DNA from 4 places in the Noviherbaspirillum cavernae genome. Region 4 is predicted to be linked to each of the others. Evidence: predicted binding sites of a transcription regulator. Region 4 holds the regulator's gene; each other region holds the start of a gene.

What was found. Region 4 encodes sigma-54, which starts transcription at its own class of promoters, with help from an activator protein. Its sites were predicted from a motif close to TGGCANGNAANCTGCTTT; they were not measured.
Region 1: the regulator sigma-54 is predicted to act here: its motif matches at 3,492-3,509, upstream of prpB (methylisocitrate lyase).
Region 2: the regulator sigma-54 is predicted to act here: its motif matches at 3,819-3,836, upstream of D3870_RS03515 (pilin).
Region 3: the regulator sigma-54 is predicted to act here: its motif matches at 2,932-2,949, upstream of D3870_RS03460 (circularly permuted type 2 ATP-grasp protein).

What each region holds. Positions count from the first base shown of each region.
Region 1 is NZ_QYUN01000002.1:1,229,332-1,236,595, forward strand. Features, by position in the region: gene D3870_RS05785 (hypothetical protein) at 1-702, opposite strand, end outside; gene D3870_RS05790 (DUF1289 domain-containing protein) at 838-1,029, opposite strand; gene D3870_RS05795 (glutathione S-transferase family protein) at 1,067-1,708, shown strand; gene prpR (propionate catabolism operon regulatory protein PrpR) at 1,700-3,319, opposite strand; gene prpB (methylisocitrate lyase) at 3,563-4,453, shown strand; gene prpC (bifunctional 2-methylcitrate synthase/citrate synthase) at 4,506-5,660, shown strand; gene acnD (Fe/S-dependent 2-methylisocitrate dehydratase AcnD) at 5,811-7,264, shown strand, end outside.
Region 2 is NZ_QYUN01000002.1:721,526-728,789, reverse strand. Features, by position in the region: gene D3870_RS03530 (M48 family metalloprotease) at 1-804, opposite strand, end outside; gene moaC (cyclic pyranopterin monophosphate synthase MoaC) at 846-1,373, shown strand; gene D3870_RS03520 (tetratricopeptide repeat protein) at 1,494-3,179, shown strand; gene D3870_RS03515 (pilin) at 3,294-3,755, opposite strand; gene D3870_RS03510 (TerC family protein) at 4,290-5,015, opposite strand; gene sucD (succinate--CoA ligase subunit alpha) at 5,119-6,000, opposite strand; gene sucC (ADP-forming succinate--CoA ligase subunit beta) at 6,018-7,184, opposite strand; gene D3870_RS03495 (DUF2889 domain-containing protein) at 7,228-7,264, opposite strand, start outside.
Region 3 is NZ_QYUN01000002.1:711,251-718,514, forward strand. Features, by position in the region: gene D3870_RS03450 (transglutaminase family protein) at 1-520, opposite strand, end outside; gene D3870_RS03455 (alpha-E domain-containing protein) at 526-1,476, opposite strand; gene D3870_RS03460 (circularly permuted type 2 ATP-grasp protein) at 1,478-2,893, opposite strand; gene D3870_RS03465 (sodium:solute symporter family protein) at 3,010-5,046, opposite strand; gene D3870_RS03470 (DUF4212 domain-containing protein) at 5,036-5,320, opposite strand; gene D3870_RS03475 (sensor histidine kinase) at 5,322-6,887, opposite strand; gene D3870_RS03480 (response regulator) at 6,896-7,264, opposite strand, start outside.
Region 4 is NZ_QYUN01000002.1:3,400,733-3,407,996, reverse strand. Features, by position in the region: gene D3870_RS15925 (enoyl-CoA hydratase/isomerase family protein) at 1-842, opposite strand, end outside; gene hpf (ribosome hibernation-promoting factor, HPF/YfiA family) at 1,041-1,397, opposite strand; gene D3870_RS15915 (RNA polymerase factor sigma-54) at 1,527-3,002, opposite strand; gene lptB (LPS export ABC transporter ATP-binding protein) at 3,013-3,753, opposite strand; gene lptA (lipopolysaccharide transport periplasmic protein LptA) at 3,755-4,321, opposite strand; gene lptC (LPS export ABC transporter periplasmic protein LptC) at 4,359-4,952, opposite strand; gene D3870_RS15895 (KdsC family phosphatase) at 4,949-5,476, opposite strand; gene D3870_RS15890 (KpsF/GutQ family sugar-phosphate isomerase) at 5,476-6,504, opposite strand; gene D3870_RS15885 (monovalent cation:proton antiporter family protein) at 6,629-7,264, shown strand, end outside.

The DNA of each region.
Region 1 (7,264 bases), 2.2 Mb from region 4:
GGCCAGCAGATGCTTGATGGTATGGCCGCTGATGCCGCCAAAGAAGAGCATCAGTTCACGGTCGTGCAATTCGGCCGCTTTCGCCGCGACATACAGCGCAATGGCGATGCCGAATGCCAGCCGGTCTTCGCGGGGCGCGGGATGGATGGCCTGCCACAATGGGATGAGCAGCAGTGGCAGGCCTTGCAGCAGCAGGTAAGGCCGCAGGTCGCCGCTGCCATCGCTTCCGCTGAAATGCCACCATGCCACGCTCAAGACAGCCGCCAATGACAGCAGGATGATGCCGCTTGCGTCATCCGCACCGGGCTTCGTTTCGGCGCGTACTGCCGCCAGCAGTCCCGCGCATGCCAAGGCAATCGGCAGCCGGTCCCAGATCAGGCGGGAATTGTCGGGCTCCAGATGGTAGAAAGCGGAACCCGCCGCTGTCAGTATCAGCGCAATCAGGAACAATCGGTAGCCCGCCCAGCCGGACCTCAGCTGACAATGTCGCCGTGCGGGTGACAGCGCCAGCCATCCCCACACACCAACCAGGGCAAAAGCGGCGTTGGACAGTACATCTGCTGCACGCGCAATGCCGAACGCGATGCGCTGGTCGGCGAAATGATGATAGTCCTGCGGCTGGGAAATCGACCCGTGCAGCAACATCAGCAAAGCGGCAAGCAGGGTAAGGGTCGGGGGGAGGTGAACGAGGAAACGTTTCATGGCACATGGGCTGATTGAAAACGTTTGCAGCGTGCGGCATTGCGCTGGCGGTTGATACCTTGGTGTGGAAAGTGACGCGATCGTTACTCGGAGTATCGTTGCACGCAACCTGTGCGGGTCAGGTGGCTGCGCTGATCAGGAATTGCGTCTCGGATATCCTTCCGCCGTTATCCTTTCCCACACGCACTCTTTCTCCTCGTCGCTCATGAAGACCCATTGGGCCACTTCATCTACCGTGCGTCCGCAGCCGCGGCAGACTTCGTCGAAAGTCGTTGAGCAAACGGCAACACAGGGCGTGTCGGGACGGGTTGAACGGGAATTTTGCATAATGGTGCCTTTGAAAAGAGCAATGATAGGTCAATCAATGGTCAAACTCTACTATTACCCCGGGAACGCCAACCTTGCGCCGCACATGCTGCTGGAGGAGCTGGGCGTGCCGTACGAACTCGTGCTCGTCGATCGTGAGCAGAATGCGCAGCGCAGCCCCGAGTACCTGAAGCTGAATCCGAACGGGCGCGTGCCGACGCTGATCGATGGCGATCTCGTGCTGTATGAAGCGGCCGCGATCTGCCTGCATCTGGCGGACCGCCATCCCGAGGCGGGATTGGTGCCGCCGTTCGGTACTGCCGAGCGGGCCGGGTTCTACAAGTGGCTGATCTATCTCACCAATACGCTGCAGGCGGAATTACTCACGTATTTCTATCCCGAGCGGCTGACCGATGACGATGCCGCCACTGCGCAGGTCAAGTCACACGCGGAAGCGCGGGTCGGCACCATGCTCGATCTGATCGAGGCCGAGCTTGCGGCACATGACGGCCCGTATCTTCTTGGTGCGCGTTACAGTGCCGTCGATCCCTATTTGTTGATGCTGTCGCGCTGGACGCGGATGATGCAGCATCCGGCACGCGCGCGTCCCCACCTTGGCCGCTATCTGGAAAGGCTGATCGCCCGCCCGGCGATTCAGCGGACATTCGCAGCTGAAGGGCTGCTTGCGCCGCTATTCTGAATTGCCGGCCAGGCCGGCCTGGCGCAGCTTGCGCCACAGCGTCGTGCGGCTGATGCCAAGATGCCTGGCGGCGGCTTCGCGGTTGCCGTCGAAGCGTGCGAGTACCCGTTCCAGTGACTCCGCAGCCGGCGACGGACTCCGCGCGGGCGACGGCGCTGCCGAGGCATGCGTTCCGCCAGTCAGTTCCGGCGCGATCGCCATCACGAAGCTGGGAGACAAGGCCTGCAGCGGTTCGGCTGCGAGAAAGAGCGCAAGGCGTTCCATCAGATTGCGCACCTCGCGCACATTGCCGGGCCATGCATAGCTCTGCAATAGCGGCGCGCAGGCGACGACCTCGGCATGCAGGTTGGCATGGGGACGCGCACCGACCGAGGCGAGCGCGTTTTTGAGACACCATTCCGCCAGTGATATCAGATCGTCCGTCCGCTCGCGCAGCGGCGGCAGGGCAAGTCGCAATACGCCGAGCCGATAAAACAGGTCGGCGCGAAACCGGCCATCCTTCACGCGCTGGTCGAGATCGCAGTGCGTGGCGCTGATGATGCGCACATTCACCGGCACCGGACGCGTGCCGCCGACACGCACCACTTCGCGCTCTTCCAGCACGCGCAAGAGCCGCGTTTGCAAGGCAAGCGGCATTTCCCCGATTTCGTCCAGAAACAGCGTGCCGCGATTGGCGGCCTCGAACAGTCCCGCATGTCCGCCGCGCCGCGAGCCGGTGAATGCGCCTTCTTCGTAGCCGAACAGTTCGGATTCCAGCAGCGACTCGGCCACTGCGCCGCAGTTGATGGCGACGAAAGGCTGTCTTGCGCGCGTGCTTTCGCGATGGATGGCCTGCGCAGCAAGTTCCTTGCCGGTTCCTGTCTCGCCCTGTATCAGCACGGTGGCAGGCGATTTCGCAAATAGCACGATGGATTGCCGCACGGCCTGCATGACGGGCGACTCGCCGCGCAAGTCATTCACGCCGTGCTTGGCGCGGCGGGTGTCCGTGGCGGCGTGCGCCCGGTTGCCGCCCGATTCCAGGCGCGTGAAGCGGGCGATCTCCAGCGCGTCGTCAAAGGCCTGCCGGATCGATGCCGCCGAGTACACGAATACGCCGGCAAGGCCGGCTTCCTCAGCGAGGTCGGTGACCAGTCCGGCGCCGACAACGACCTTGATGCCGCCGGCCTTCAGTTCGCTGATCTGCGCCCTGGCATCTTCTTCCGTGACATAGGTCTGCTGCACAATCCGCAGCCCGAAGGTTGCCTGAAACTCGGCCAGTTCCGGCATGGTTTCCTGATATGTCACCAGCCCGATCTCGGGCGTGATCTTGCGCGCCCGGGCCAAAGCCTGCATCACGTCAAAACCGCTTGCCTTTGCGATGACGACCGGCACTGATAGCCGGCTCTTCAGATAGGCGGCATTGGAGCCGGCAGCGATCACCGCGTCGCAGCGTTCGGTCGCAAGGCGATCGCGGATGTGGCGCACGGCCTCTTCGAACCCGAGGTGAATCGGCTCGATGAGCGCGCGGTCGTCGAATTCCAGCGTGATGTCGCGGAAAAGATCGGACAGGCGTGAAATCGAGACGGTCCAGATGATTGGCCTGTCGGTGATGTCGGGAGGAGGGAGTTGCATCATGTTTCAAATTGGTGTTTCAGCGTTTCAAGTGTAACGTAAATTGAAACGCGCGAATGTGCTTGCGTAAATGTCAATTCATGTGGGAAGGGGAGCTTAACTGATTGATTCGGAAAGAGAATTTCCCAGTCGAAAAGCCGCCGGTGCGCGGCAGTCCTGGCGTGATGCAAGATGGCACGCTGATTGCACTAGGGATAGTTGACTTCGATTGTTGAAACATTTCGTCATTCTTAAGGTGAATCCATGAGTTTCCATTCCGCAGGCGCTGCATTCCGGCAAGCCGTCAAGGAAGAGTCGCCGCTGCAAGTGGTGGGCGCGATCAATGCCAACCATGCGCTGCTGGCAAAGCGCGCCGGTTTCAAGGCGATCTATCTGTCCGGTGGCGGCGTTGCCGCAGGTTCGCTGGGCTTGCCCGATCTGGGTATCTCCAATCTCGACGATGTGCTGACGGACGTGCGCCGGATTACCGACGTGTGCGACCTGCCCTTGCTGGTGGACGTGGATACCGGCTTCGGCGCGTCTGCCTTCAACGTGGCGCGTACCGTGAAGTCGATGATCAAGTTCGGCGCGGCGGCCATGCACATCGAGGACCAGGTCGGCGCGAAACGCTGCGGCCACCGCCCGGGCAAGGAAATCGTCGGCAAGCAGGAAATGGTCGATCGCATCAAGGCGGCAGTGGATGCACGCACCGACGAGAATTTCGTCATCATGGCGCGCACCGATGCGCTCGCGGTCGAGGGATTCGATGCCGCATTGGACCGCGCGATGGCGTGCGTCGAGGCCGGGGCCGACATGATCTTCCCGGAAGCGATCACCCAGCTCGATATGTATAAACGCTTCTCCGATGCGGTGAAGGTGCCGGTGCTGGCCAACATCACCGAGTTCGGCGCGACGCCGCTCTATACCGTTGACGAACTCAAGGGCGCCGGAGTGGGACTGGTGCTGTATCCCTTGTCTGCCTTTCGCGCCATGAACAAGGCGGCGGAAAACGTCTATACGGCAATCCGTCGCGACGGTACGCAGAAAGGGGTGGTCGATACCATGCAGACCCGCATGGAGCTGTACGAGCGCATCAACTATCACGATTTCGAACAGAAGCTGGATGCGCTTTTCGCGCAGCAGAAGGCGAAGTGAGCAGGGTGGGGCACGGTGTGCCCACTCTACCAATGATTCATCAGGAGATTCCATGAGCGAGCAACAGGCAGCAGGCTTCAAACCGAAAAAATCGGTCGCACTGTCCGGTGTGACGGCGGGCAATACCGCACTTTGCACGGTTGGCAGAACGGGCAACGATCTGCACTATCGCGGCTACGACATTCTCGATATCGCGACGACGTGCGAGTTCGAGGAAATCGCGCATTTGCTGGTGCACGGCAAGCTGCCGAATGCCGCTGAACTGAAAGCCTACAAGACCAAATTGAAAGCACTGCGCGGCCTGCCGGCGAACGTGAAAGCGGCGCTGGAATGGTTGCCGGCGGCATCCCATCCGATGGACGTGATGCGTACCGGCGTCTCCGCGCTCGGTTGCGTGCTGCCCGAGAAGGACGATCACAACACGCCAGGTGCACGCGATATCGCCGACCGCCTGATGGCCTCGCTCGGCTCGGTCCTGCTGTACTGGTATCACTACAGCCACAACGGCAAGCGCATCGAAGTCGAAACCGACGACGATTCCATCGGCGCGCATTTCCTGCATCTGCTGCATGGCGAGAAGCCGTCGGCGATGTGGGAGCGGGCGATGCACACTTCGCTGATCCTGTATGCCGAGCACGAATTCAACGCATCGACTTTCACCGGACGGGTGATTGCCGGCACGGGTTCCGACATGTATTCCGCGATCACCGGCGCGATCGGTGCATTGCGCGGTCCGAAGCACGGCGGCGCGAACGAAGTGGCGTTCGAAATCCAGAAGCGTTACGACAATCCCGATGAGGCGGAAGCCGACATCAAGAAGCGCGTCGAGAACAAGGAAGTCATCATCGGCTTCGGCCATCCGGTGTACACCGTTTCCGATCCTCGCAACAAGGTGATCAAGGAAGTGGCGCGCGAGCTGTCGAAGGATGCAGGTTCGAGCAAGATGTTCGACATCGCCGAGCGGCTCGAATCGGTGATGTGGGACATCAAGAAAATGTTCCCGAACCTCGACTGGTTCTCTGCCGTGTCGTATCACATGATGGGCGTACCGACCGCGATGTTCACGCCGCTGTTTGTGATCTCGCGTACCTCAGGCTGGGCTGCGCACATCATCGAGCAGCGCATCGACAACAAGATCATTCGTCCGAGCGCGAACTACGTCGGTCCGGAAGATTTGAAGTTTGTGCCGATCAACAAACGCAAGTAAAGAGTAGGGTGCGCCGTGCGCACCATTGCCCGCCATTGAACGGCGGTGCGCCGTGCGCACCCTACTCAACTACACGACTCCTTCCCCTTCAAGGGGAGGGAGCATCTGCAGAGCGAGCATCGCTTTGCTTAACAGATTTTTTTGCCGCCCATGAATACCGCAAACCGCAAACCCCTGCCGGGCACCCAACTGGATTACTTCGACGCGCGTGCCGCAGTCAATGCGATCCAGCCCGGTGCCTGGGACAAACTGCCGTACACCTCGCGCGTACATGCCGAAAACCTGGTGCGCCGCTGCGATCCCGCCATCCTCACGGAATGCCTGACCCAGATCGTCGAGCGCAAGCGCGAGCGTGACTTCCCGTGGTTCCCGGCGCGCGTGGTCTGCCACGACATCCTCGGCCAGACCGCGCTGGTCGACCTCGCCGGCCTGCGTGACGCCATTGCCGAACAAGGCGGCGACCCGGCCAAAGTCAACCCGGTCGTGCCGGTGCAACTGATCGTGGACCATTCGCTGGCCGTCGAGTGCGGCGGCTTTGACCCCGACGCCTTCGAGAAGAACCGCGCCATCGAGGATCGCCGCAACGAAGACCGCTTCCACTTCATCAACTGGACCAAACTCGCGTTCAAGAACGTCGAAGTGATCCCGCCGGGCAACGGCATCATGCATCAGATCAATCTGGAGCGCATGTCGCCGGTGATCCACGCGAAGGGCGGCGTGGCCTTCCCTGATACGCTGGTCGGCACCGACAGCCACACGCCGCACGTGGATGCACTGGGCGTGATCGCCGTCGGTGTTGGCGGCCTCGAAGCCGAGAACGTGATGCTGGGTCGCGCGTCCTGGATGCGCCTGCCCGATATCGTCGGCGTGGAACTCGCCGGCCGCCCGCAGCCGGGCATCACCGCAACCGACATCGTGCTGGCCTTGACCGAATTCCTGCGCAAGTCGAAGGTGGTCGGCGCCTATCTCGAGTTCTACGGCGAAGGCGCCGCCGCGCTGACCCTGGGTGACCGCGCGACCATCTCCAACATGGCACCCGAGTATGGTGCGACCGCTGCGATGTTCTCCATCGACCAGCAGACCATCGACTACCTGAAGCTTACCGGCCGTTCCGACGAGCAGGTCAAGTTGGTGGAGATCTACGCCAGGGAAGCTGGCCTGTGGTCGGACAGCTTGAAGAATGCCGAATACGAGCGCGTGCTCAAGTTCGATCTGTCCAGCGTCGTGCGTAACATGGCTGGTCCGTCCAACCCGCATGCGCGCGTGGCAACCGCCGATCTGGCCGCCAAGGGCATTGCCGGCAAGTGGGAAGAAGTCCCCGGCCAGATGCCGGACGGCGCCGTGATCATCGCGGCCATCACCAGTTGCACCAACACCAGCAACCCGCGCAACGTGATCGCCGCAGCCTTGTTGGCACGCAATGCCAACAAGCTGGGCCTGACCCGCAAGCCCTGGGTGAAATCCTCGCTGGCCCCCGGATCCAAGGCCGTAACGCTGTACCTGGAGGAAGCCGGTCTGATGGGCGACCTGGAAAAGCTCGGCTTCGGCGTGGTCGCCTACGCCTGCACCTCGTGCAATGGCATGTCCGGCGCGCTCGATCCGAA
Region 2 (7,264 bases), 2.7 Mb from region 4:
CGAGCGCAAATAGGCCGGTGCGGTATCGTTGTAAGCGCGACTGGCGTTCTGCACCCGGCCAAAAAAGGTGATCATCCCCGCCGAATCAAAGCCCGCTTCGTTCAATATCTGCAGGCCGACGCGATCCGCCTCGCGCTCGGCATCGCGGCTGAAATTGAGCTGCCGCTGAAGCGCCACACCTTGCCCGCCCAGCAACAGCGCCGCTGATGCATCCGGACTGGAGCGCGCCGCCAGCGCCGCCAGCACCACCGCCGCCAGCGGGATCAGCGTATCCTGCCGCTGATTGCCCAGCATGCGCGCAATATGCCGCTGCGCCACGTGACCGATTTCATGCGCCATCACCGAGGCCAGTTCGGACTCGCTCTGCGCTGCCAGGATCAAGGCCGAATGCACGCCGATGAAACCGCCCGGCAGGGCGAACGCATTCAGCATCGGGTCGCGCACCCCGAAGAAAAAGAAGTCGTACCCAGCCTCACCCCGCGCCTCGGGACGCACAGCCAGCAAGGTCGCGCCGAAATTATTCAGGTATTCCGTCAATGGCGCATCATCGAGATAATCGCGATCACGCCGGATGTCCCGCATGATCTGCTCACCCAGCTTGCGCTCCATCACGGGCGAAAGCTCCTCGCGCTCGGTGTCACCGAGGCTCGGCAGATTCTGCGCCGCACTCAATGACGGCACCAGCGAGGGTGGCACCGCGCAAGCCACAGCGACCGCCGCCGTAATCAGCAACCGAGGCAGTGATCGAGACTTGACAAGTGGATAGAGGGAAATGGATGCGGATTTCACGGTGCTATGATACATGCACACCTGAATCGTTCAACAGCCTCGATATTTTGTTACCCATGGACACAAAGAAAGACAGCAGCGCTACAGATTCGACACAACCCGGACTGACGCATTTCGACGAAACGGGCCAGGCGCACATGGTCGATGTCGGTAGCAAAAAGGAAACCCATCGCATCGCCATCGCCACCGGCACGATCCGCATGAAGCCGGAAACGCTCGCGATCATTCAGTCCGGTACGGCAAAGAAGGGGGATGTGCTGGGGATTGCGCGCGTGGCGGCGATCATGGGGGCGAAGCGGACGAGCGATTTGATTCCGCTTTGTCATCCGTTGGCGCTCACCCGAGTCATTATTGACTTCCAGACCGATCCGGAAAAAAGTGCCGTCACCTGCACTGCGCAAGTCGAAACGTTCGGGAAAACGGGCGTGGAAATGGAGGCGCTGGCAGCTGTGCAAATTGGATTGCTGACTATCTATGATATGTGCAAGGCGGTGGATCGGGGGATGGTAATGTCTGATATCTCGATCTTGGAAAAACACGGAGGCAGGTCGGGAAACTGGACTTCTACGAAAAATGCCTCTTAATTGTAGAAGTTCCGACTCGATCTTTGGCCTGCACGGCAAGTCGCCATGGATTGCGTTTCACACCAAAGCCACAAAGCAGTACAACCCCATAATTCACAACAAAATGGATTGCTTGCACCCATGATCAACCGACATTTATGGCATGCGTTTGGCCTTCTTATCATTGTAGTGGCTGCAAGCATGCTTTATGTACCACATCTGAGTAATCAACTGGTATTTGATGATCATGGGATGTTCTCCGCCCTTCAGGTATACGACTATGCTCAAAAGCTTTTTGATTTACGACCACGGACCTTCCCGTACTTCACTCTGGGCATTGTCCAGGTTGAATTTGGTCAGATCGAAGCGCATAGAACGATCAGCTTAGTCATTCACATCCTTTGCGCTGGAATGCTCTTTGCGCTTATTCATGAACTTGTCAGCCAAGCATTAAAGAATTCGGAATCAAGCGCCGCAAGCGAAAAGAAATCTGCGGGCCTTGCTTTGGTCGGATCCCTTTGGTTTGCGATTCATCCTGTCGCAGTTTATGGGGCTGGATATCTGGTTCAACGCACCATCCTGTTCGCGACGCTTTTTTCGCTGCTATCGCTTTGGTTTTATTGTCGTGCATTTTCCAAGAATCGAACTGTTGACGTCATCACGGCCGCGCTGTTCTATTCACTAGCGGTCTTTTCAAAAGAGCATGCTGTAATGCTTCTATTCGCGGTGATTCCATTTGCCGCTTTATATAGCCCCCGTCTCCAATCGAGCGCAAGGCGTGTTGGACTTTATCTACTGCTTTGCATCCCCGCAGCTATTACCGTAGTAATCTCGGCAAAGTCGGTTGTTGCTAGCACATATGAACCATACGTTGGAATTTTGCTGAACCAGATCCAAGGCATACCACTGCTTGAAACGCCACTAGGCAAGTGGCTAGTCAGTGTCACTCTACAGGCCGGATTCTTCTTTGATTATCTGGGCTATTGGATTCTGCCTGATGTTCGCTCGATGTCGATTGATATGAGAGTTGACTTTACTCGACTCTGGCATACATGGTTCACAATTCCGAAAGCCGCCATTTTCGCGATCTGTCCATTTGTCGCCGCTTACCTTATTCGAAAGCGCGGCCCAGCAGCGCTCTTCGGGTGCGGACTTCTTTACTGTTGGCTGCTGTTTTTCACGGAGCTTGTTACTGTCAGATTTCAGGAACCGTTTGCCCTGTATCGCAGCTACCTTTGGGCACCTGGCTATCTTTTTATGGTTGTAGCAGTGCTTTCTTACCTTAGGTTAAGGTGGGTCGTTGCACTATCGGCACCTTTGTTGTTAGGAAGTGCGTGCCTAGCCCAAGAACGTTTATCAAGCCTCGCTACTGAAAGCACAGCCTGGACCGATGCCGCAGCAAAATTGGAATCCAAATCTGTTGTAGGTTCGGCTCGAATCTTCTATATGCGAGGCGTGCAATATGTGAAAGAAAAGAAATATAGGGAAGCGATTGCTGACTTCACGGAGGCTATTTCTCGTTATCCCAATGCCCCACAAATCTATTATCAACGTGGGATTGCCTACTACTCCTTGCATGAATTTACCAAAGCACAGGCGGAATTCGATCAAGCAATTACCGTAGATGGAAAATTTGCTTATGCGCACTTTGCGCGGGGCATGGTATTTGAGCATTTTGGCTGCGCTTGGGAAGCTCGAAATGCCTATGCAAAGAGCCATGAACTTGGTATCGCCGTCGCGGCCATGAAGCTAAAAGAAGAAGATCAGGCACTTCTGACACATAAACCGACCTCCAACTCTGTGAAATGCCCGATCACGAAGGGTTAAGGACGTAGCTGGTGGTGCAAACGTCCGCCCCAATGAACAACGCCCGCGCATGCGGGCGTTGTTCATGAATCAGCTCTCCCGTCAGATTTTCACGAGAGGCACCGACGAGCTATTTTAATGCCATTTGCCGATAGCATTGGTCACAACCGCCTCAGTGCTGGTCGATCCGACCGTCCAAGTGATTGCGGTGCCACCAGCGGTGATGTTTGGGGTCCAAGTGATATTTTTGGAATCAATCACTGTAGCCTTGATGTTTTGCAGTACCGCAGTAATCACACCAGCGGTACTTACGTTGTAGCTCACAACCTCATTGGTAAGCGTTGGGCCGGAAGCGGCCAACCCAAGCGAACCCCAGCTGTCCGCAGCAAAACCACTTTGCATCGCACCACCGTTTTCCTGCATCATTTGGGCGACAGCCAATTTCACGGGATCTACCGCAGTCGCCACTTTAGAAAGCTTGGCCCTGACCACGTAGTCTTGGTATTGCGGGATCGCTACCGCCGCCAGGATACCAATGATCGCCACCACGATCATCAATTCAATCAAGGTAAAACCGCGCTGCGCACGTTGAATCATTTTCATCGACCTCATTTTGCTCTCCCTTTGGAATCAGGCAGCGAATCTGCCATTGCACTCCATTCAGCAAACGGCATGCCAACAGGAAATTCAGCTTTCAGGACGATTTGCCACCCGGCATTAAGCTGGCTTTAACAATTTTTGCCATCTACTAACAATTTTTGTCAGCTTGCAGTCCTTGTTTGCCATTGACGTGCAATGCACGGCAAAAATTGTCGCGCCCGATTCGCAATCCTTCCGAGAAAGCCTCGGAATTCGGAACCGCTCAATTGGCTTTAGCTGCGATGGCAAGAATGTTGCCGAAAAAACCATCAACATTGGTGCGATGAATGGATTCCGTCGTGAAGGTTGGTGTGGATGACGATCCACCTCTTGGGCAGAACGCTCCCGCATCCTCTGCTTGCGAGAGCGCCAATCCCTATTGTTATCCTTGCCGGGGAGGCCTGAACGGATCTTCCATGTCTGCACGCGCGGACGAGAGCATGTAATGCCGACTGCCTTGGGCAGCAAGTCCGCGCGAGGGCTTTGAACAGATCAGGATTCGGCGCGCGCCTGCTTCCTTGTGAGCACGAATCCCGTCGCTACCACGATGACGGCACCGATGATGCTCGGGATATTCACATGCACCGCCGTGCCCGGTATCAGGAAATCCAGCCCCGGCCAGTTGGCCGCGATCCACGGTGCGACCGCTGTATCCGACACGATCATTCCGCCCGCCAGATAACCCAGCAAGCCGGCACCGAAGGTAATGATGATCGGGAAGCGTTCCATCAGCTTCAGAACGATGGTGCTGCCCCAGATGATGATCGGGATGCTGACCATGATGCCGAAGATCACGAGCGCCAGCTGGTGCTCGCCGGCTTGTTCGGCTGCGCTTGCCACTGCAATGACGTTGTCGACACTCATGACAAGGTCGGCAACGACAATGGTTTTGATCGCGGTCAGGAGCCGGTCGCTTGCCTGGATATCGCCGTGTTCATCGTCATTTTCGGCCAGCAATTTGATGCCGATCCATAGCAGCAGCAGGCCGCCGACGATTTTCAGGTAAGGCACTTGCAGCAAGGTGACGGCGAAGGCGATCAGCACGATACGGATGGCGATCGCGCCGAAGGTTCCCCACAGAATGCCCTTGGTGCGCAGGTTCGCAGGCAGGTTGCGGCATGCAAGCGCGATGACGATCGCGTTATCGCCGCCCAGCAAAATGTCGATCAGGATGATTTGGCCAATCGCGACCCAATTCAGATTCAGTAAAAAGTCCATGCAAGTGCCCAGAAAAAGTGTTGCGCGAAATAATACGGGGAGCCAAAGCTCCCCGCAAGTTGTGCCTAGTACGTACCAGGGCTTTACTTCATTGTCACGGCCATTACAGCACGGACTTCAGCAGACGCCCCATTTCCGACGGATTCTTGGTCACTTTGATGCCGCAGGCTTCCATGATGTCGAGCTTGGCTTGTGCCGTGTCTTCGCCACCGGAAATCAACGCACCGGCGTGGCCCATGCGCTTGCCCGGAGGCGCCGTGACGCCGGCGATGAAGCCGATCACGGGCTTCTTCATGTTGTCCTTGATCCAGCGTGCTGCGTTTGCTTCGTCGGGACCGCCGATTTCGCCGATCATGATGACCGCGTCCGTTTCCGGATCGTCGTTGAACATCTTCATGACGTCGATGTGCTTCAGGCCGTTGATCGGGTCGCCGCCGATACCGACTGCGGAGGACTGGCCCAGGCCGAGTGCGGTCAATTGACCGACGGCTTCATAAGTCAGCGTACCGGAGCGCGAGACAACGCCGATGCGGCCCTTCTTGTGGATGTGGCCGGGCATGATGCCGATCTTGATTTCGTCCGGCGTGATCAGGCCCGGGCAGTTCGGTCCGAGCAGCAGGGTCTTGCTGCCGGATTTGGCCATGCGGTCCTTCAGTTCCAGCATGTCGCGCACGGGAATGCCTTCGGTGATGCAGATCGCCAGATCGAGTTCGGCTTCGACGGCTTCCCAGATCGCTGCAGCAGCGCCTGCCGGCGGTACATAGATAACCGAGACGGTTGCGCCGGTCTGGTCTTTCGCTTCCTTGACATTCGCGAAAATCGGGATGCCTTCGAAATCCTCGCCCGCCTTCTTCGGATTCACGCCTGCGACGAAGGCGTTCTTGCCATTGGCGTAATCGCGGCAGCCGCGAGTATGGAATTGCCCGGTCTTGCCGGTGATGCCTTGTGTAATGACTTTGGTGTCTTTATTGATCAGGATCGACATATTTCTTCCTCGTGCGATTATTTAGCGTTGGCCGCAGCGACGACCTTTTGCGCAGCTTCTTCCATCGTGTCAGCCGAGATGATCGGCAGGCCGGAATCGGCCAGCATCTTCTTGCCGAGGTCTTCGTTGGTGCCTTTCATGCGCACGACCAGCGGCACGCTCAGGGACACGGCCTTGGATGCGGCGATCACGCCTTCGGCGATGACGTCGCAACGCATGATGCCGCCGAAGATGTTGACCAGGATGGCTTTCAGGCCGGGGTTGCGCAGCATGAGCTTGAAGGCTTCGGTCACTTTCTCGGTGGTGGCGCCGCCGCCGACGTCGAGGAAGTTGGCAGGTTCGCCGCCGAACAGCTTGATGGTATCCATCGTGGCCATCGCCAGACCGGCACCGTTCACCAGGCAGCCGATGTTGCCGTCGAGGGAGATGTAGGCGAGGTCGAACTTGGAGGCTTCGACTTCGGCCGGATCTTCTTCGTCCAGATCGCGCATCGCGACGATTTCAGGATGACGGTACAGCGCGTTGGAGTCGAAGTTGAACTTGGCGTCGAGCGCGATCACCTTGCCGTCGCCAGTCAGGATCAGCGGGTTGATTTCGGCCAGCGAGCAGTCTGTTTCCCAGTAGGCTTTGTACAAGCCTTGCAATTGCTTGCGGGCGTCAGCGATGGAGGCGGCCGGCACGCCGATCTTGGCTGCAACTGCATCAGCGTCGGCGTCGGTCAGGCCGGTGGCCGGATCAATTACGACATTGTGAATCAGCTCCGGGTGCTTTTCCGCGACTTCTTCGATGTCCATGCCGCCTTCGCTGGAGGCCATCAGCACGACGCGCTGGCTGACGCGATCGGTCACCATCGAGACGTACAGTTCCTTCTTGATGTCCGCGCCTTCTTCGATCAGCAGGCGGCGTACCTTCTGGCCTTCCGGGCCGGTCTGGTGCGTGACCAGCTGCATACCCATGATGGCGTCGGCGTATTCCTTGACCTGGTCGAGCGACTTGGCGACTTTCACGCCGCCGCCCTTGCCACGGCCACCGGCGTGGATTTGCGCCTTGACGACCCATACCGGACCGCCAAGGGTTTCGGCCGCCTTGACCGCTTCTTCAACGGAAAGGCACGGAATGCCGCGCGGAACCGTCACTCCGAACTTGCGGAGGATTTCTTTGCCCTGATACTCATGGATTTTCATGCGAGCTTCCCTTCAGACGCTTATTGAAAAAAATAAAGGTTAATCAAGTGGATTGGACTTTGGGCTGGGCATTGATCGCC
Region 3 (7,264 bases), 2.7 Mb from region 4:
AGGCGAGGAACAGATGCGCATGATCCTGGCAGACTCCCTGACCCAGGTGCAGCGCGTCGCTGGCCGTCGTGGTGACTTCGGTCGCGCCGCTTTGATACGCGACGTTGTCGCGGATTGCCTCGGCCAGCGTCAATAACGCGTGGCTGCGCGTATCGTGATGCAAGTGTCTGGCGGCGAATTCGTGCACCGCACGACTTGGCACGGTCAGTCTGGTCGGCACGGTGAAGACGAGCGGAGAAAAGATTTCCTTTCCCGCCAATCGTCCGCGATCCAGTGCGCTAACCTCGACCACCCCTTCCGCCGCGATGCGCACTTCGTCATGCAGGCCCGTGATTGTCAGCATATGACTGACGTTGTCGAACGCATCAATGAATTGATGCTGATTGCCGACGGTGGCAATGCGCCATGACAATACGTGCTGTTGCGGCTCGATGCGCGGCGACACGCGCAGCTGCTGAATGGTGTAGCTCAATGGCGCGGTGTAGCGATATACCGTTTCGTGACGAATCGAAAGCTGCATGGTTTTCACGCGACCAAAGGAACCAGGAAGTCGCGACTGACGCGATTGCCCAGTTCGAAAATGCGTTCCAGAAACTGCGTCAGGTAATCGTGCAAGCCATTGCTCAGAATCTCTTCGATGGTGCCGAATCTGAGTTCGGCATGCAGTTTCCCGGCGAAGCGTTCGGTATCGGACGACAGATCATTGCGAACTTGTTTCAGATTGGCGACAACTTCCTCCATGCAGGCAAGCAGGGAACGCGGCATGTCTCCGCGCAGCATCAACAACTCGACGACGCGTTCCGGCGTGATCACGTCGCGGTATACCTTGCGATAAATCTCGAAACCCGAGACCGAACGCAGCACGGCGGCCCAATAGTAGTAATCCAGTTCCGGTTCGGCAGCCATCTCTTTGCCAAGTTCCGTGCCATGGAACTTCACATCCAGAATGCGCGCGGTGTTGTCGGCGCGTTCGAGAAAGGTGCCGAGGCGAATGAAATGGAAGGCTTCGTCGCGCAGCATGGTGTCGATGGTGACGCCGCGCGACATGTGCGAGCGGTATTTCACCCATTCGAAGAAGCGGCTGGGATCCTGTTCCAGCGAATGTCCCTTGAGCCGATTCTTGATGTCCAGCCAAGTCGTGTTGTGCGCTTCCCAGACTTCCGTGGTCAGGGTGCCGCGCACGGCACGGGCATTCTCGCGCGCCTGCGTCAGGCAGGAGACGATCGACGATGGATTGTCGGGGTCGCGCACCATGAAGTCGATCACGTCCCTTGCCGTCAGCAGGCCGTGCTTGTGATCGAACAGCGAGAGCAATTCCGAAATGCCCAGCATCGCGCGCCAGCCTTGTTCCGCCGCATGCGCCGATTGCGGCAGCAGGGCGGTTTGCACGTTGACGTCGAGCATGCGTGCGGTGTTTTCGGCGCGTTCGGTGTAGCGGGCCATCCAGTACAGATGATCGGCAGTGCGACTGAGCATATTATTTCTCCAATACCCAAGTGTCCTTGGTACCGCCACCCTGAGACGAATTGACCACCAGCGAGCCTTCCGTCAACGCCACGCGCGTCAGGCCGCCGGGTACCATCGAAACGGTTTTGCCGGAAAGCACGAAAGGCCGCAAGTCGATATGGCGCGGTGCGATGCCCGCCTCGACATAGGTGGGGCAGGCCGACAAGGCGAGCGTCGGCTGCGCGATGTAGCCGTCGGGTTTGGCAAGCAGCCGCTGCCGGAAGCTCTCGATTTCATCCTTCGTCGCAGCCGGGCCGATCAGCATGCCGTAGCCGCCCGCACCGTGCACTTCCTTGACCACGAGTTCCGGCAGGTGCGCCAGCGTGTATTCGAGGTCTTCCTTGCGGCGGCATACCCAGGTCGGCACGTTGTTGAGTATCGGCTGCTCCGACAGATAGAAGCGGATCATGTCCGGCACGTAGGGATAGATCGACTTGTCGTCCGCGACGCCGGTGCCGATCGCATTGGCCAGCGTGACACGGCCGGCGCGGTAGACGGACAGCAGGCCCGGCACACCCAGCGAAGAGTCCGGACGAAACGCCAGCGGATCGAGAAAGTCGTCATCGATGCGCCGGTAGATCACGTCGACGCGCTTCGGCCCGCGCGTGGTGCGCATGTACACCGCATTGTCGTTGACGAACAGGTCCTTGCCCTCGACCAGTTCGATGCCCATTTGCTGTGCGAGAAATGCGTGCTCGAAGTACGCGGAGTTGTACATGCCCGGCGTCATCACCACCACGGTCGGATCGGTCACGCCCATCGGTGCGACCGAACGGAGATTGTCGAGCAGCATGTCCGGATAATGCGCGACCGGCGCGATCTTGTAGCGCGCAAAGAGTTCGGGGAACAGCCGCATCATCATCTTGCGGTTTTCGAGCATGTAGGACACGCCGGATGGGACGCGCAGGTTGTCTTCCAGCACATAGAACTCGCCCTGACCGGCCCGCACGATATCGATGCCGGCGATGTGGGCATAGATATCCGAGGCGACGGTGATGCCCTGCATCTCCGGGCGGTATTGCGCGTTCTTGAAAATCTGTTCCGCCGGCACGACACCGGCCTTCACGATGTTCTGCTCATGGTAGATGTCGTGAATGAACATGTTCAGCGCCTTCACCCGCTGCACGAGGCCGGCCTCCAGTTGCGCCCACTCCGCAGCGGGAATGATGCGGGAAATGATGTCGAACGGGATCAGACGTTCGGTGCCCGCATCGCTGCCGTACACGGCGAACGTGATGCCGACGCGGCGGAAGATCAGGTCGGCTTCCATCCGCTTGCGCGCGATCGTTTCGGGCGATTGTTCGGACAGCCACGCTTCGAACTCGCGATAGTGTTCGCGCACGAACGTCGCTCCATCCGAGTACATCTCATCGAAAAAATTGGACATGGCGTTGTTCCGTCGTTGGTGTGAGGCGTTGATGTGGCGTATCAAGAAGCATGCCAAAGCATGTCTGACGGCAAGCTCCATGCATTGTCATGCCGTCGGATATTCCGTCTGCCGCGCTACGGCGCGCGTATATGATCCACCAGCGCATGGCAGCGCGCGTCCGGTGCCGGCGTCAGCAGGCTGACCACCACCATCGCCAGCATGCCCGCCGGTACGCCGAACACGCCGGCCGACACCGGCGCGATGTTGAACCACTGCCCGCTTGCCGATCCGCCGAGCGTCGGATGCGTATGCACCATGTAATACAGGCAGACCACGAGCCCCGTGATCATGCCGGCAATTGCACCTTGTTGATTCGCGCGTTTCCAGAAAATGCCCAATACCAGTGCAGGGAACAGGATGGACGAGGCGAGCGAAAACGCCGTTCCCACCATGGACAGGATGTTGCCGGGTTTGAGCGAGGCGGCGTAGGCCGCCACCATTGCGACCACCAGCAGCAGCAGTTTCGAAATCGTGACCCGTTTCTGCGAGGACGCCGCCGGGTTGATAACCTTGTAGTACGTGTCATGCGACAGTGCGTTGGAGATTGCCAGCAGCAGACCGTCCGCGGTGGAGAGCGCGGCCGCCAGTCCGCCGGCCGCAACCAGTCCGGAAATCACGTATGGCAGTCCGGCGATTTCCGGCGTCGCCAGCACGACCATGTCGCCGTCGAGCACGATCTCCGCGAGTTGCACGATGCCGTCTCTGTTGATGTCGGTGATGCTGACCAGCGGATGGACCTTGTCGATGCTCGCCCAGTACGCGACCCACGACGGCAGCTTCGAGAAATCCATCCCGACCAGCGATGTGTAGATATCGTATTTCACCATGACGGCCAGCGCCGGGATGGAGGTATAGATCAACATGATGAAGAACAGGGTCCAGAAAACCGACAACCGCGTTTCATGCACCGACGGCGTGGTATAGAAGCGCGCCAGGATGTGCGGCAGCGCGGCGGTCCCCATCATCAGGCACAGGATCAGCGCGAGAAAATTGTTGCGCTTGATGTCGGATGCGGCCTCGTCCTTGCCGGGAAACGGCGTCGTGTGCGCAACGATCGGTTCGGTGTGCGCGAGATTGGCGGCTCTGGCCTCGGTCCATCTGCGTCGGGCTTCTTCCGCATCCTTGGGATAGTTCGAGAGTTCGCGTGCTGCCGCCTTGATTTCGATGAGCGAGGAGTTGCTTTTCCTCAGCTTGTCGAGATGACGCTGCGCTTCGACCCGGCCCTGTCCCCATGATGCGGGCAGGGCCTTCAGCTTCGCTTCGTATTCCTCGGCGCGGCGCTTGAAAACCGCGCGCACCTCCTGTTCTTTCGGATCGGCGTTGAGCGCCTGTTCCCTGTCGCTCAACTTGCTCAAGACCGATCCGTATGCCACCTGCGGAACAGGCACATTCGTGTGTTTCATCGACAGCCAGACGACCGGGATCAGGTAGGCGATCAGGATGATGATGTACTGCGCGATCTGGGTCCATGTGATGGCGCGCATTCCGCCAAGGAAGGAACACACCAGAATGCTTGCAAGCCCGAGGAAGATGCCGACGGAAAAATCGATGCCGGTAAAGCGCGAAGTGATCAGGCCCACGCCGTAGATTTGCGCGACCACGTAAGTGAAGGAAATGATGATCGTTGCCAGCGCCGCGAAAATGCGCACCACATTGCCGCCGTAGCGCCCCACGTAGCGGGCCGCGAGAAAATCCGGAATGGTGTACTGGCCGAACTTGCGCAGGTACGGCGCGATCAGCAAAGCCGCCAGGCAGTAGCCGCCGGTCCATCCCATGATGTAGGCAAGGCCGTCGAAACCGTACAGATACAAGCCGCCCGCAAGGCTGATGAAACTCGCCGCCGAGATCCAGTCCGCCGCCGTCGCCATGCCATTGAAAATGGCGGGGACGCGCCGCCCCGCGACATAGTATTCCGACACGTCGGAAGTGCGGCTGATGATGCCGATGCCGGCATACAGGACGATGGTCGAGAAGATGAAGATGTAGCCGATCCAGACGCGCGGGAATCCCTCCTTCTCCAGAATCGCAATGGACAGCAGAAAGAGGATGAAACCCATCGTGTAGCAGGCGTAATAGCGCCACAGCTGTTGCGCAAATGCCCTATTTGCCATCGGCGTCCTCGCCTTCAAGCAGGCGGTCGAGCTTCGACATGCGCCATGTGTACAAGCCGATGATCGCGATATAGACAAGGATGATGCCCTGGGCCGCCATGTAGTAGGAGAACGACCAGCCGAACAGTTGGATGCCGGATAGTGCGCGCGCGTACCAGGCGACGCCGAACGTCACGACGAACCAGACGCACAGCAGGATGGAGGTAAGACGTCGGGTGCGCTTCCAGTGCTGGACGCGGTCGAGTTTGATGGTTTTTCCGGATTCCAGGCGCATATCAACCGATGTCATCGATGAAGGCGTGACGTTGCTCCATGTGCAGCGTCACGCGGAACAGACTGCCGGGCAGTTTCGGATCGTGGCTGCGCGGATTGCTGAAGATGTCGACCTCCGCGCCATGCTGCTGCGCGATCTCGCGCACGATGGACAGGCCGAGGCCGCTGCCTTCGACATTGCTGCCGAGGATGCGGTAGAACCGTTCGAATACATGCGCGCGCTCGGCAGGCGAAATTCCCGGTCCGGTATCTTCGACCTCCAGTATTGCGAGGCCTTCGTTTTCGTTGGCGCGCACCCTGACCGTGACGCTGCCGCCGGACGGCGTATACCGCAAGGCATTGTCGATCAGGTTGCTCAGGAGTTCGCGCAGCATGATGGCATTGCCGAACAGCATGATCGGATGTCCAGGCTGCTCGAAACCGAGGTCGATCCGATGGGTGAAGGAGGCTTGCACCCAATCCTGCACCACATCGCGCGCGATCGCGGACAGCTCGATCCGCACGAAGGGATTGGACTGCGGCGTCTGGTTTTCCGCACGCGCCAGCGCGAGCAACTGGTTGACCAGGCGCGTCGCCGATTCCGAACTCTTGGACAGCTGTTCGAGCGAGCGATGGATCTCATGCTGATTGGTTTCGCGCAGCGCCAGTTCCGATTGCATGCGCATGCCCGCCAGCGGCGTCTTCATTTGATGGGCGGCGTCGGCGATGAAGCGCTTCTGCAACTGAATGGTCTGCGACAGCCGTTCCAGCATGTCGTTGAGCGAACGCACGAGCGGCGAGATTTCCTCGGGTACCTGGCCGGAATCGATCGGACTCAAGTCATCCGGCCGCCGTTCGCGGATGCGCTGCTGCAGTTCCGTCAGCGGCGACAGTCCGCGCGTCAAGGCAAACCACACCAGCGTCAGGGCAATCGGCAGGATGATGAATTGCGGCAGGATCACCCCCTTGATGATTTCATTGGCCAGTTGCACCCGCTTGTCCAGCGTTTCCCCGACCTGGACGAGCGCCAGATTCTGCTCCATCGCCTGATGCGCGCTGTGCGACGGTCGCAAATCGACATAGACATACGCAATCCGCACGTCGGTTCCCCGCATCGACTCGTTGCGAAACTGCACCGATCCCGGGTATGCCTTTTCCTCTTCGGTGGGCGGGGGCGGCACGTCGCGATCGCCGTCGATATACTCGCCGCGCGGCCCGCTGATCTGGAAATAGACATTGTCCACATCATCGGCGCGCAAGATGTCGCGCGACGAACTCCCCAGCGGCGCGACCACCTTGCCGTTGACTTCCTTCACCTGCTGCGCGAGTACCGTGACATTGTCGTCGAGCGCACGGTCGAAAGGATGATTGGCGATCGATTTCGCCACAAGGTAAGTGATCGCAATGCTCATCGGCCACAGCAGCAGCAACGGTACCAGCATCCAGTCGAGGATTTCGCCGAACAGCGAGCGTTGAATGCGCTCCTGGGGCTGGGTCGCGATCGGCTCGGCCGACGCGGATCGCGCAGTCGATTCAGGCGCAGGAGGGGCGGAGGGAGCGCCCGCATCCATGTGATGTGGATCGCTCATGGTTCGGTTCAATTCGTGGAAGGGGTGCCGTGTGCATTCGCATCCGAATACCTTTCCAGGCAATAGCCCAGACCGCGCACGGTCGCGATGCGCACGCCATCGACCTCGATCTTCTTGCGCAGCCGATGCACATACACCTCGATGGCATTGTTGCTGACTTCCTCGCCCCACTCGCACAAGTGATCCACCAGCTGTTCCTTGGAAACCAGACGCCCGGTGCGCTGCAACAGCACTTCCAGCAATCCCAGCTCGCGTGCGGAAAGTTCCAGCATCTGATCATGCATGTACGCAATGCGGCCGACCTGATCGTAAGAGAGCGGGCCGTGCTTGATTGCGGTCGGCCCGCCGCCGACGCCGCGCCGCGTCAGCGCCCTGAC
Region 4 (7,264 bases):
ACGCACATCATCAGGGGCGAACGCTGTTCCATCACCTGCAAGGTCTTCCGGGCGAAGGGCATGTCGTCCTGCGCCAGCGACGCCGCGATGGCGCGCACGTCGTCGTGCGCAAAGTGCTTGTCGATGGCGGCACGGTTGATCGCCAGCGCACTGCCGGCCGGCTCGACGCGGGTCTGAAACGGTGCGGCGAACGAGCGAATGACTGCACGCATATCGGCCTCATTCGTGGATGCCAGCACTTCCCTCAGTGCCGGCAATTCCGATGCAGGGATGAATACATCGGCCAGACTCGCATGGAGCGCGTCGGCCGCGCCGACGGTTTCGCCGGTGATGCCGAGGTAAGTGCCCAGTTCGCCCGGAACGCGCGTCAGGAAATAACTGCCGCCGACGTCGGGGAAGAGTCCGATATTGACTTCGGGCATGGCCATCTTCGTGCGTTCCGTGACGATGCGCATCCGGTTGGCGTCGCCGCCCTGTGCGATCCCCATGCCACCACCCATGACGATGCCGTCCATGATGGCGATATACGGCTTCGGGTAATGATGGATCAGGTGGTTGAGCGCATATTCCTCGCTGAAAAAATCCTCCAGCAGGGCACTGTGTCCGGTTGACGTTGCGTTGCCGACTTCGTGGAAGAAACGGATGTCACCGCCTGCGCAAAATGCTTTCTCGCTGGTGCTTTGGATAAGGACGGCGCTGATGCGCGGATCGTCGCGCCACGCCAGCAGGGCCTGGGTCAATGCCCGCACCATGTCGAGTGAAAGAGAGTTCAGCGCCTTCGGGCGCTCGAGATGCAGGTATCCAATCCGGTTCCGGATTTCGCAGCGAATATGGTCGGTCATGGGGTGATGAGTGAGCGATGGGAAGGACCTATTCTATCGACATTGAACAATGTCTACAGGCAACATGTTTGCCCTTGCCGATTCGATATTTCCATGCCAATCCACTCATCCATCAAGGGAGGCCGGAAATCAAAAAGGGCGCCTTGTATGCGCCCTTGATTTGCCGTTGGCCGGGTGGTTCCCGGCGAGGATGATTTCTTACGATGTCGCGTCGGCGGCAGGTGCTTCCGGCATGCGCTTGATCGTTTCATGCTGATGGTCCTGCACCTTGGTCTTGTACTTCAGGACCTGGCGGTCCAGCTTGTCGATCAGCGAGTCGATCGCAGCGTACAGGTCTTCCGCAAAACTCTCCACGTGTATCACGATTCCTCTCAGGCGAACATTGACTTCGGCTCGTTGTCGCCTGTCCTTGTCCGAGGGCTTTTCCACGCCCAGGATGATGGCAATATCAATGACATGATCGAAGTGGCGCTTGATCCGCTCCAGCTTGTTTTGCACGTATTCACGGATAGCAGGTGTCAATTCGAGGTGATGTCCACTGATTGTGAGATTCATACAGCGCTCCTATGGATATTGCCGCTGGAGGTTCGCAACATGGCTTGATCACGTGGAGTTCAATGATTGCACTTCATAAGCGGCCACGTTGAAACGCAACGACAGTAAAGCTCAACACGATTGCAGGAATTACAGCGATTTGCGCAGATTAACGGGAGGAATTTTCAGGGCCTCGCGGTACTTTGCCACGGTTCGACGCGCCACGACCATGCCTTGTTCCCCCAACATCTCCGCTATTTTGCTATCTGAGAATGGACTCTTGGGGTCTTCTGCTCCTATCAACTGTTTGATGAGGGCTCGTATCGCGGTCGAGGAGGCTTCCCCCCCGGCTTCAGTCGCGACGTGGCTCCCGAAGAAGTATTTCAACTCAAACATTCCATGCGGAGTAAGCATGTATTTCTGAGTTGTCACGCGAGAAATAGTACTCTCGTGTAAACCCAGTGTATCAGCTATTTCACGCAAGACAAGGGGACGCATTGCCACCGCGCCGTGCGAAAAAAAGTTGCGCTGGCGGTCGACGATCGCCTGCGCAACGCGCAGGATCGTGTCGAAGCGCTGCCGCATGTTCTTGATCAGCCATTTGGCTTCCTGCAGCTGCGAATTGAGCGAGGCCTCGCCCTTGTTCTGCTTCAGGATGTTGGCGTACAGCGCATTGACGCGCAGGCGCGGCATGACGTCGTGGTTGAGCATGACCTGCCAGCCGTTTTTTGTTCTCTTGACGATCACGTCCGGCACCACGAAATCCGATGCGTCGGACGCGAAGGCTGCGCCGGGATGCGGGTTGCAACTCTTGATGACCGCTTGCGCCTCGCGCAAGTCTTCATCATCGCAGTCGAGCGCCTTCTTGAGCTTGTTGAAATCGCGCTGCGCGAACAGCGCGAGATGCTTCTCGACGATCGTCAGGGCCATGCGCCGTGTCACCAGCGGCACCCTGGGGAAGCGCCTGATCTGGATCGCCAGGCATTCCGAGGCATTGCGCGCGCCGACCCCGGCCGGCTCGAAGCTCTGCAGCAATTTGAGCGCGACCGATAGCTCATCCAGTTCGATGCCGAGTTCCTCGGGCAGGCGGGCGTGAATTTCTTCCAGCGGTTCTTCAAGATAGCCGTTGTCGTCCAGCGCGTCGATGATCAGTTCCAGCAGGGCGCGGTCGCGCATTTCGCGCACCGTGACGCGGACCTGTTCCAGCAGATGCTCGCGCAAGGTCGTCTCGTGCGCTTCGAGCTGCGGGCGCGCATCGTCGTCTTCCGGCGCCTTGGAAGTGCGCGCAACGTCGTCGAAGCTCCACTCCGAGTCGCTGGCGCTCGATGTTTCGGACGATTCTCCGCCTTCGAACGCGCCTTCCGATTCGTCGGACGACGATTTCGCATCGGGGGCTGACGGCGCTTCCGGCGTGGTGCTGCCCGGGCTGATCGCGCCGTCGGCCAGCAAACGCAGGGAGTGGTCGAGCGGGTCGTCGACGCGTTCCAGCATGGGGTTTTCCGACAGGATCTGTTCCAGCTCCTGATGCAGTTCGAGCGTGGACAGTTGCAGCAGGCGGATCGACTGCTGCAACTGCGGTGTCAGCGCCAGGTGCTGCGAGATGCGGAGTTGGAGAGTCTGTTTCATCTGTCGGCCATCACATCCGGAAGTGTTCGCCCAGATACACGCGGCGCACCGATTCGTCGGCGATGATGTCGTCGGGGCGGCCGGATGCCAGCACCGCGCCCTGGTTGATGATGTAGGCGCGGTCGCAAATGCCGAGCGTTTCGCGCACGTTGTGATCGGTGATCAGCACGCCGATGCCGCGTTCCTTGAGGAAGCGGACGATGCGCTGGATCTCGATCACCGCGATCGGGTCCACGCCGGCGAACGGTTCGTCCAGCAGCACGAAGCGCGGGTTGGTGGCCAGCGCGCGCGCGATTTCGACGCGTCGCCGTTCGCCGCCGGACAGCGACAGCGCCTGGCTCTCGCGCAGCTTTTCGATCTGCAGTTCCGCCAGCAGAGTGTTCAATCGCTTGTCGATGGCAGCCTTCGACAGCGGCTTGCCATTCTCGGTTTGCAGCTCGAGCACCGCGCGGATATTGTCTTCCACCGTGAGCTTGCGGAACACCGAGGCTTCCTGCGGCAGATACGACAGGCCCAGCACTGCGCGGCGATGGATCGGCAGGCGTGAAATGTTGTTGCCGTCGAGGTCGATCTCGCCGGCGTCCGACGGTACCAGGCCGACGATCATGTAGAACGAGGTGGTCTTGCCCGCGCCATTGGGGCCGAGCAGGCCGACCACCTCGCCGCTTGCCACCTGCAGCGAGACGTCGCGCACGACCTGGCGCGCGCCGTAACTCTTCTGCAAGCCGCGGACAACCAGTGTGCTTGCCATGTCAGTTGCCCTTGTTTTCGGTGCGCGGCTGGATCACGGCCTTGATGCGGCCGCCGCCCGGCTTGCTCTCGCCGGTAGCAGTGTTGTTGACCGTGAAAAATTCGGCGCGGCTGTCATACGAAATGAACTCGCCTTGCACTTCGTCGGTCGCCCTGGTTCCCTCCAGCCGTCGCACCATCGCCTTCGAATACAGCTTCGCCACTTCGGTCTTGTTATCGTATTCGATGCGGTCAGCGGCATGCCCTTCCATCCACAGGTCGGGGCCGCCATCGCGTTTCTGGCGGAACGTAGCCAGCTTGCCAGGCGCAGCCCACAGCGTGGCGTATTGATAGCCTGCCGGGTCTTGTGTGACGACCAGCTTCGCGCCTTTCATGATCAGGGTGCCGCGTGTCAGGATGACGTTGCCGGTGAAGGTGTTGATCTGCTTCACGTCGTCATAGGCCATGTGGTCCGCCTCGACGTTGGTCGGCTTCAGCGAGTCTGCCTTCTCGGCGTGCGCAACGCCTGCAATCGCCATCGAGAATATCAACAGCGGCAGCAGTCGCGGCAAGGACAAAAAACGTTTCATGAAGGATTTCTTTCGTGGTGCATCGTGTCGTACAGGTTCAGCGAACCGGCGCATGGTAGCTGCCTTGCACCCGGCTCGACAGGCGCAATTCGCGCGTCGCATTGTTGACGTACATGCCGATTCCGTTCAGGGTCGACTCGCCCAGAGTGATCTGGACCGGCTTCTCGGTTTTCGCCACGTCGTCGTCCGGCAGGATCAGCATGTACTCCGACTTGACCTGCAGCCGTTCGGACCGCGGCGTGGCGGGGCGGTCCATATGCACGTTGTCGTACATGTGCATCTCGCTGCCGTCGCTGTTGACCTCCGCCCGATCGGAACGCAGCGTCGTCGGCGGCCGCTCGGCGGTCAGGCTCTTCAATACCGGATTCACGACATCGTAGGAATCGTCCTTCGGATTGTGCGTGAGCTTGTCGCCCGATACGTGATAGCGCGGCTCGCCCGTTTCCGACATCTTCACGTAGCTGAAGTGGTCGACGTATAGATCCGGTGCAGTCCGGGTAACGTCGGGAATGAAATCGCTTGCATTACGGCGCATCACTTCCAGCGCCCAGAAGCTGCCCAGCGCCAATGCGCTCATCAGCGCCACGAGCATGAACAGACGGAAGCGCCGAGTGGATTGTTCGCTCGTCATGCCAGGTACGGCGCGATTGCCGCCTCGTAATTTCCTTGCGCGCGCAAAATGAAATCGCACAACTCGCGTGCCGCGCCGTGTCCGCCGCCGGCGCTGGTGACGTGGTGGACGCGCGCCCTTACTTCGGGATGCGCATTCGGCACGCTGGCGGCAAAGCCGACGCGCAACAGGATCGGCAAGTCGATCACGTCGTCGCCGACGAAACCGCACGCATCGGCGCTGTTGCCCGTTTCCTTCAGCAATTGTTCGAACGCGCTGCGCTTGTCGTGCACGCCTTGATACAGATGGCGGATGCCGAGATCCGCCGCGCGCCGCGCGACGATCGCGGACTGGCGCGCGCTGATGATGGCGGTTGCCACGCCCGATTGCTGCAGCAGCTTGATGCCGTGACCGTCCAGCACATTGAAGGTCTTGATCAGTTCGCCGTCCGCACCGTAGTGCAGGCTGCCGTCGGTCAGGATGCCGTCGACATCGAAAATCATCAAGCGGACGCAGGCGGCGCGGGTGACAGCGGTCGCTTCCATCAGATTACCTTGGCTCGCGTCAGGTCATGAATATGCAGGGCGCCGACCAGCTTGCCGCCGGCATCGGCGACCAGCAGCTGGTTGATGCGGTAGTGCTCCATCAACTCCACCGCCTCGACCGCCAGTTGATCCGGTCCCACCGTGCGCGGATTGGCGTGCATGATGTCGGCGATTTTCAGTTTGGTGAAGTCCTGCGCGTTCTCGATCAAGCGGCGCAAATCGCCGTCGGTGAAAATGCCGATCGCGCGATATGCGTCGTCGACGACGGCGGTCATCGCCATGCCCTTGCGGGTGATCTCGAACAGCGCCTCCGACAGCGGCACGTCGGCCGTCACTGCAGGTATCGCGTCGCCGCTGCGCATCACATCACGCACATGCGTCAGCAGACGGCGGCCGAGCGCGCCGCCCGGGTGCGAACGGGCAAAGTCCTCTTCCTGGAAGCCGCGCGCATCAAGCAGCGCCACGGCCAGCGCATCGCCCAGCGCCAGCGTCGCGGTGGTGCTGGCGGTCGGCGCAAGATTCAGCGGGCATGCTTCCTTGTCCACATGGATGCTCAGATGCACGTTGGCAAGCTTGGCGAGGCTGGATTCATCATTGCCGGTCATCGCGATCAGCTTTGCGCCCATGCGCTTGATGATGGGCACGATGGCCAGCAGTTCGGTCGATTCGCCGGAATAGGAGATTGCGACAAATGCATCGTCCTCGGTCACCATGCCGAGGTCGCCGTGCGCGGCTTCCGCCGGATGCACGAACAGCGCCGGCGTGCCGGTGGAGGCCAGCGTCGCGGCGATCTTGCGCGCGATGTGTCCGGATTTGCCGATGCCGGAAACGACCACGCGGCCGCCGCAGTTGAGCAGCAGGCCGACTGCCTGCGCGAAAGCGTCGTCGGGATCGTCGGAGATGCGGTTCTTCAGCGCGGTCAGCGCGTCGGTTTCGATTTGCAGCGTCTCGCGCGCAAGCTCAAGTGCGCGCTTCGCACCATGTGCGTCATATGCCTTCGGCAAGATTTTTGCATGGGGTACACTCATGCCCGAAGTATAAACGAATTGGCCAAGCAAAAAATCTGCCAGTCAGAACAAAAAATTGCGCCTTGATGTGGCTCAAACCGCAATCAATATGCCGAATACGCCGATCTTGAAATTTTAATAACGAATGCATTCCGCCCTCGAACTTACCCTGCTTTTGCTCGGCGCCGCGGTGCTCGGCGTGGTCATCTTCCGCATGCTGCATCTGCCGCCGATGCTCGGCTATCTGGCGGTCGGCATCCTGATCGGACCGCATGGTTTCGGCATGGCCAGCGACAACCAGACCACGCATGCGCTGGCCGAATTCGGCGTGGTGTTCCTGATGTTCTCGATCGGGCTGGAGTTTTCGCTGCCGAAGCTGGTGGCGATGCGGCGCACCGTGTTCGGGCTCGGCATGGCGCAGGTGCTGTGCACGATTGGTGCGGCCATGGTGTTCGGCTGGCTGACCGCCGCCTTGCTGCCGCAGATGGTTGACATCAGCTGGCGCGCCGCGTTCGCGCTCGGCGGTGCGCTCGCGATGTCGTCCACCGCGATCGTGTCGAAGATGCTGACTGAAAGACTGGAGCTCGAAACGCCGCACGGCCGGCAGATCATCGGCATCCTGCTGTTCCAGGACCTCGCGGTGGTGCCGCTGCTGATTCTCGTGCCTGCATTGGCGAAGGATTCCAGCAACCTGCCTGCCACCCTCGCATGGGCGGGATTCAAGGCGGCCATCGTGCTGCTTCTGCTGCTGGTCATCGGCCAGAAACTGATGCGCAACTGG